Regions from separate parts of the Lysinibacillus sp. FSL L8-0126 genome, predicted to be linked through region 1. Evidence: riboswitches for the same ligand, from Rfam matches in the RefSeq annotation. Region 1 holds a riboswitch; the other holds the start of a gene.

Region 1 (4,147 bases):
CAATAAATGCCTTTACAATATTTCCTCGAACTTTATCTGGACTGGCAATGACAGCAGCTTCTTTCACAGTTGGATGCTTCATCAAAGCATCCTCTACTTCAAAGGGACCAATTGTATAACCCGAGGAGATAATGACATCATCTCCTCGACCCTCAAACCAAAAGTAGCCATCTTCATCTTTGTAGGCACGATCTCCTGTTATATACCAATCACCACGGAATTGTAAATTTGTACGTTCAGGATCATTTAAATATTTTTTAAAGAGAGCTGGTGTTTCACGATGAACAGCAATATCACCCACCTCTCCCACTGCAACAGGATTGCCGAAATCGTTAATAATATTAACGGTGTTGCCAGGAGTAGGTTTTCCCATTGAGCCAACTCGCGCCTCCATCCCTACCATTGTACCAACAAGTAATGTATTTTCCGTTTGACCATAGCCATCTCGCACTTGTAAATGGAATGTTTCTGAAAATACGTTGATAACCTCACTATTTAATGGTTCACCTGCTGATACAGCTTGGCGAATTGCATGTAAATCATATGCGTGTAAATTTTCAAGTGATGCCATAAAACGATATTCAGTTGGTGTACAGCATAATACATTGATTTTGAATTTTTCAAGCATTGCCAAATAGGAAGCCGCATCAAATTTACCTTTGTAAACAAATGCAGTAGCACCACTGCCTAATGTAGCGAGAAAGGGACTCCATATCCATTTTTGCCATCCAGGTGCTGCTGTTGCCCAAACAATATCATTTTCTTGTACACCTAACCAATGTGGTGCTGTTGTTCGTAAATGAGCATAGCCCCAGCTGTGTGTATGTACCGCTGCCTTCGGGTTACCTGTTGTGCCGCTTGTATAGGCTAAAAATGCATTATCAGTACTTTTTATCGGAGTTGGATTTATGTAAGTTGTAGGTTGATGGTGCATTTTTTCTAGTAAAGGCTGCCAAGGCTCATGTGCTTTCCCTATGACAAATTGCTGTATGCCCTGTAAATTTCCAACTTCATCAAATTGTTCAATATAGGGCTCATAGGCAACAACCCCTTTAGCATTGGCGTGATGAATGCGATACTCAATATCTTTTGTTCTTAACATTTCTGAGCTTGGAATGATGGTTAAACCTGCTTTTAATGCTGCAATATAAACAATATATGCTTCCACTGAGCGTGGTACCATCACTAAAATCACATCACCCTTCGTTAAACCTTGTAAGGTGAAAACATGTGCTGCTTGATTCGCTTTTTCCATCAAATGTGCATATGTAATAAATTGTACAGCTTGATTTTCTTCATAAATAATTAAAGCATTTTTCGTTGCATCCTGAGCATATTTTTCAATTTCCTCTGTTATGTTATACCATTCTGGTGCAACTAAATCTTGTCTTTTCATGGCAAATGCCCCCTTTTGCTATGACACATTATAAAACTCCTTTTTCAGTATTTTCAATGGTTTGCGCTTAATTTAGGTAAAGTCATGACAACTATCATACCTAGCTATATGGCATCAGTCACGTTTTGTCGATAGGAAAACTAGCTATTGAATACAAATGAAAAGTATGGTACATTTTGGTCAACTAAAAGCAAAATTGCAGGGGGACTCGAAAGAGTTGAGAAGGTAAAACCTGACCCTTTGAACCTGTTAGTTAATACTGACGTAGGGAGCAACAGACATCGATTTTTTCAGATGAAAGGCTCTTTTTCGTGTATTTTCACATAAAAAGAGCCTTTTTGCATGCTTACGTCCATCCACAAAGGAGGACTAAAATTAAAATGATATTTCAAACAATTCGTCAACAGCAACCACTTATTCATTGCATCACAAACTATGTGGTGGCAAATTTCCAAGCAAATGGTTTATTAGCATTAGGTGCTTCGCCCGTTATGGCTGACGATAGCCAAGAGGTTGAGGAAATGGTAGCAATGGCACAAGCATTATTAATTAATATCGGGACACTCAATACTCGCACCAAAAACGCCATGCTGTTAGCAGGAAAAAAAGCTAATGCACTTGGCATTCCAGTTATATTAGATCCAGTTGGGGCAGGGGCTACAACTTATCGCAAGGAAACCGTTCAATACTTACTTGAAAACATACAATTTGCCGTAATTCGCTGTAATATCGGTGAGCTTGCGGCTATAGCCAATGTAGATTGGCAACAGAAAGGTGTAGATAGTGGTCATGGCTCCATGTCACTGGAGACGGAAGCATTACTAGTGGCACAACGATATAATTGTATCGTTATTGTAACAGGTGAACGTGATCTTATAACAAATGGTGAGCATAGCCAGTGGATAGCTGGTGGCCACCCACAAATGACAGAGGTCACTGGTACTGGCTGTTTACTTAGTGCGCTTTGTGGTGCTGCCTATGTCGCAGGTAACAAGCCATACAACCAATTAGCAGAAACACTCACTTACTATAAAAAGGCAGCGGTACTAGCTTCTGCATTCACTGCAGATATCGGTGATTTTCAAATAGCTTTGCTTAATGCTATACATCGTTTATCAAAGGATGGTGAAGCATCATGCATATTGTAACGACGATTGCTGGATCAGATAGTGGTGGCGGTGCTGGTATACAGGCTGATTTAAAAACATTTCAGGAATTAGAGGTGTTCGGCACTTCCGTTATTACAGCTTTAACTGCACAAAATACAACAGGCGTGACAGGTGTTTTCCCCATTGACATTTCGTTTGTGGAAAAACAATTTCAAGCGTTAGTCGAAGATTTTCCGATTGCTGCAATGAAAACAGGCATGCTTTATTCCTCTGGTATTATCCAAGCCATCGCACGCATGATCGGTGAATTAAACATACCACTAATTGTGGATCCCGTGATGATTGCAAAAGGTGGAGAAAGCTTATTACAGCAAGAAGCTATTGAGGCGTTACGCTCATCTTTACTACCACTAGCTACGATTGTTACGCCAAATATACCCGAAGCAGAGGCTCTCACGGGGAGAACCATTCGCCATTTTGAGGATATGAAACAAGTGGCTCAAAGCTTTTTACAGCTAGGTGTACAATGCGTCATTGTAAAGGGTGGGCATTTAGCAGAACCACTTTATGCCATTGATTATGTATTTTTCAAAAATGGACAATCTTTTTCGATGCAGTCTCCACGAATCCAAACCAAAAATACACATGGTACTGGCTGTACATTTTCAGCAGCACTCACTGCTTTTCTTGGACGAGGTTTAGCGATGGAAGAGGCTATTATCGAAGCTAAAAAATTTATTCAATTAGCGATTATGCATGATTTAGCCATCGGCAACGGGCACGGACCTACAAATCATTTCGCTTATCAACAGCATAAGGAAGCCTGTGAGGTAATTATTCATGAAACGTGAGGATTTACAGCTTTATTTTATTATGGGGACAGGCAATGTTTTTCAACAAAATCCCATCCATCTCCTCGAAAAGGCATTGCAAGCTGGCATTACGATGTTTCAATTTCGCGAGAAAGGGTCTCTTGCCTTAACTGGATTAGCCTATGAACAATTTGCACGCCAATGTCAAAAACTTTGTCAGCAGTATAATGTACCGTTTATCGTTAACGATGATATAGAGCTCGCTTTGCGAATTGGTGCCGATGGCGTTCATATTGGACAAGATGATTTAGATGTTGAAATGGCACGTAAAAAAATCGGGAACATGATACTTGGTGTTTCTGTACATTCACAGGAAGAATTACAAACAGCTATAGACCATCATGCTGATTATGTAGGAATTGGTCCAATCTTTGCAACAACATCTAAAAGTGATGCACAACCACCATGCGGTACAAATTTTTTACAGCAAGCTTATCATCTTTATCCTGAATTACCGATTGTAGCGATTGGTGGGATTACTTGTACAAATGCACATTCTGTTTTTCAAGCAGGTGCTGATGGTGTTGCCGTTATTTCTGCTATCTGTGAAAGTCAAGACATTGCACACACTGTATCTACATTTACGTCATTATATCGCATAAAAAAATGATCTATAAACAAACTAAAACCAGTGCCTTTTACGGTCACTGGTTTTAAGTTTATAAATGCTTAGTCAGCATTTATTGGTTGTTTGGCATACCTTTTAATTGAGATTCTGCCATTTGTACAAGACGTTTAGTGATTTCACCACCAACGGAACCGTTAGCACG
Region 2 (4,147 bases), 530 kb from region 1:
GGCTTTATAAAAAAAGTGGAAGAAACAGCGAGAGAGCTTCAGTTACTTGAACAAGAAGCTAGTCGAGTAAAGGAACTCTATGGATTATTAAACGGACAAAATTCGAAAAAGCTGTCCTTTGAGCGATACATTCAAATTAATTACTTAGACCAAATTACCGATGCCGCTAATATTCGTCTTTATCACTTATCAAATGGTCAATTTGAGCTTAGACGTTCTGATAGACTAGAAAAGCATGCGAAGCAAAGTGGGCTTGGGCTTGATGTATATGATGCCTATACGGATCAATTACGTGATGTGAAAACATTATCCGGTGGCGAAAAATTTAATGCTTCCTTAAGTCTTGCTTTAGGAATGGCAGATGTCATTCAAAGCTTCCAAGGGAATATTCATATTGAAACCATGTTTATTGATGAGGGCTTTGGCTCGCTTGATGAGGAATCTTTGAATAAAGCAATTGATACATTAATTGCTTTACAGGATTCTGGTCGTATGATTGGCGTGATTTCTCATGTGCCTGAATTAAAATCAGCGATGCCAGCGGTCTTACATGTAGAAAAAACATTGAATGGACATAGTCAAACCCACTTTGAAGTGAAATAAATAAAAGGCGTATTTCCAAAACAAGGGAATACGCCTGCTGTTTATTTTTTTCGAGGGGTGGCTGTAGGCGTTGTCCCTTTTTTTGCAGCCATTACTTTTTTCACGATAGGAATAACAATAGGTGCTAATTTTACGGCGGTTTTCACAACATTTGATACTTTCATTCAAAAACAGCTCCTTTTACAATTACTACTACCTGTTTCGCTTAAAAATGAAACATTAACGAATAACACGAACAGCTTGAATAATATTCCATATTACAATTCCTAGTGAGATGATGGCATAAATGGCAAACGAAACGAACCAAATAATCAACATCGTATTATTGCCGGACGTTGGATCCAAATTAAATGTAGAAAAAACAAAGACAATAAAGAACAGAATGCCGAAAACAAAAGGAATTAAATGAGAGATAAGTGCACGAATTGAATGTCTTTTTACGTCACTATCTTTCGTAATAATGTACACAATTAATGGGACGATAAAAGGGGCGAAGAAAATACTTAAATAACTAAAGGCAGATAAAATTTTTTGGTTCTCCATAGTTGTACCTCCTTTTTTAATATTTACGCATGAAAAACAGCAAAGTTTCAAAAAAATAATATATGGAAGAGGTTGTAATCCTTCTATCCTTTGCGTACAATGAGAATGTTCAAATAAATTCAGATGTAACGACCACAAGGGGAGCTGATGATGTCAGCTGAGACTGGGCACGTAATGCCTTGACTCTTTGAACCTGTAAGTTAACGCTTGCGTAGGGATGTGGATAGAAACCGACACTAGTACGATGTGAGGCTCTGTCCTGGCATCGTTTTTTCATTCTTGAGGGAATAAAAAGGTGTCAGAAAGAGACATATCAGCGCATTTCTATTCCTGCTCTTGTATCCTACATCGGAACAAAGGAGAGAATATATATGGACAAAAAAAGACTATTAATGCTTGTGGAGATTGCGATATTTGCAGCAATCGGTCTTGTGCTTGATCAGGTTTCCTTTAAAGTATGGGCACAAGGTGGCTCTGTTAGTCTAGTCATGGTACCTATTATGTTAATAGCATTTCGCTGGGGCTTAGTAGCTGGGCTAACAACTGGATTACTCGTAGGTGTAATGCAAACCATGTTTGGTGCTACGATTGTGCACTGGCTACAAGGATTCCTTGATTATGGTGTTGCTTTCACAGTTGTAGGATTAGCGGCGGTTGTGCGTGGACCCGTGTTGGCGGCTGCCAAAAATGCCAACAAAACAAAAATGGCACTTTACATTATATTAGGTACGGTACTTGCGGGCTTTTTACGATATGCAGCCCACACGACGGCTGGCGCTGTATTTTTTGCAGAATATGCTGGCGATCAAAATGCATGGATCTATTCCATCATCTATAATGGTACATATATGCTACCAGCAACTATTTTAACGGCAATTGTAGGCGTTCTTTTATTCACAGCTGCTCCACAATTAATGCAAAGAAAAGCATAAAACATGCCCCTCACATTTGTGAAGGGGCTTTTTTGTCGCAAATAACTCTTTGCGCACTTCGCAAAGTAAGGAAGCATACAATATTTAAAGCGTTTATCGTTATACGCATAACAAGTTATGTTATATTAAAGTATAGATATTAGATGAAAGGGACGTTATACATGATTGTAAAAACGCAAGAAGAGATTGAAGCTTTTAAAAAAATAGGACGCATTTGTGCTGAAATTCGTGAAGCGATGAAAGCTGCCACAAAACCAGGTGTTACAACATTGGAGCTAGATGAAATTGCTGGCCGTATGTTTGCAGAGGCTGGCGCGATATCTGGTCCAAAGGGAGAATATGATTTCCCAGGGTATACATGTATTAGTGTCAATGAAGAAGTGGCGCATGGTATCCCCGGAAAACGTGTTATTCAAGAAGGGGATATTGTAAATATCGATGTTTCTGGTTCATTAAATGGCTACTTTGCTGACACTGGTATTTCATTTGTGGTTGGTGATGGCTATGAGGACAAAGAAAAGCTATGTCGCGTTGCCAAAAGCGCCTTTGATCGAGCAATGACAAAGGTAAAGGCTGGGTCTAAATTAAATCAAATTGGTAAGGCAGTTGAACGTGAGGCGAATGCTAATGGCTTAACTGTTATTATGAATTTAACTGGTCATGGCTTAGGTCAATCTTTACATGATGAGCCGAATCACATTTTAAATTACTATGATGCATGGGATTCTACAATTATGAAAGAAGGTATGGTGCTTGCGGTTGAGCCGTTTATCTCAGCGAAGGCAGAGCATATTGTAGAAGCTGGTGATGGTTGGACATTCATTACACCTGATAAATCACTTGTAGCTCAAATTGAACATTCAGTCATTGTAACAAAAGATAAACCGATTATCCTAACATCATTAGACGAAGAATAGAATGCAATGAAATGAAAAATCCTGCTTACCAATTTATTTTTGGTAGGCAGGATTTTTTTTAATAAATAAAATACCAACAAAGAGAACACCACATAAAAAGAAGGCGGCGGTAGTGACAAGTAGCTCATCAAAACCATTATGTAAGGCGATTCCTATATAAGCCCAAATAAAAACACTAGGAAACAAAATATCAAAGTGATGGAAACGGATATGTAGCGCAAGTGCTCCACCTAATGTCAGCAAAATTACTGCCCAAAGAGGCGTACTAAGACCAAAGCCGTTCCAACCATAAGCCGTTAACGTAAAACTGATATTCGTAATAAAAATAAATGTCATCCATGCAAAATAAATGGAGAAAGGAATACGACCCGACATTGCTTTGTCATGAAGAGGGTACGTATTATACAACATAAATAAATACAAGACTAAGAGTAATGTAATGCCAAGTGAAACAATAAATAACTCATGATGCCATACGTATATCATCAATGCTTGCAATATATTTATGCAGCTAAAAAGCGCAGACTGTTTCATAGTTGTCTTTTTGATATTCATAACTAACCAATAACCGAGTAAAAAATAAATAAGAATCCAAATTACATGACTTACACTAACTGGTGCAAATACTACAGAAAAGCGATTAGCGATTTCTAGCATAGATTGACCGTTGATATTCACGAAAAAGGATGAAAAGGTTAGGATGAGTGAGACAAGATAAGAAATTGTCATCAAGATAAACCGAGGCATGTTTTCCTCTCCCTTCGTGTTAGATTTTATAGGGAAAAGACAAATAAGTATAGTGCTGTCACTATTTTTATTATAACGGAAACTTTCAACAATGTATCGTGTTGTTTTGCTCGTAATATCTACAATTTACCATCTCAATAGGCATCCATATATTTCTTTAGTACAATAAGAATATCCAACCAAAAGGAGTGAAGTTTCATGGCACAAAATTTGAAAAACCTAGACCTATCCATTGAACTAGATAAAAAGATGTATAAAAAGAAATTAAAAGTACTCCAATATGAAATGTTAAATGCACAGCAGTTTTTACTAAAAAACAAAATAGGTTTAATCTTAGTATTTGAAGGAATGGATGCTGCTGGTAAAGGTGGCGCGATCAAACGATTGATTGAACGTGTAGATCCG

Evidence for each region. A riboswitch is a leader RNA that binds a small molecule or an ion and turns the genes downstream of it on or off. The one in region 1 is predicted to bind thiamine pyrophosphate.
Region 2: it holds a riboswitch for thiamine pyrophosphate, as region 1 does, so the genes downstream of both, thiT (energy-coupled thiamine transporter ThiT) here and thiM (hydroxyethylthiazole kinase) in region 1, are expected to answer to the same signal.

What each region holds. Positions count from the first base shown of each region.
Region 1 is NZ_CP152028.1:2,732,757-2,736,903, reverse strand. Features, by position in the region: gene MHI34_RS13460 (acyl--CoA ligase) at 1-1,396, opposite strand, end outside; TPP riboswitch at 1,587-1,684, shown strand; gene thiM (hydroxyethylthiazole kinase) at 1,777-2,544, shown strand; gene thiD (bifunctional hydroxymethylpyrimidine kinase/phosphomethylpyrimidine kinase) at 2,532-3,356, shown strand; gene thiE (thiamine phosphate synthase) at 3,346-3,987, shown strand; gene MHI34_RS13440 (alpha/beta-type small acid-soluble spore protein) at 4,058-4,147, opposite strand, start outside.
Region 2 is NZ_CP152028.1:2,202,793-2,206,939, forward strand. Features, by position in the region: gene MHI34_RS10690 (SMC family ATPase) at 1-603, shown strand, start outside; gene MHI34_RS10695 (hypothetical protein) at 645-767, opposite strand; gene MHI34_RS10700 (DUF4870 domain-containing protein) at 823-1,146, opposite strand; TPP riboswitch at 1,274-1,381, shown strand; gene thiT (energy-coupled thiamine transporter ThiT) at 1,518-2,078, shown strand; gene map (type I methionyl aminopeptidase) at 2,240-2,995, shown strand; gene MHI34_RS10715 (hypothetical protein) at 3,029-3,742, opposite strand; gene MHI34_RS10720 (polyphosphate kinase) at 3,941-4,147, shown strand, end outside.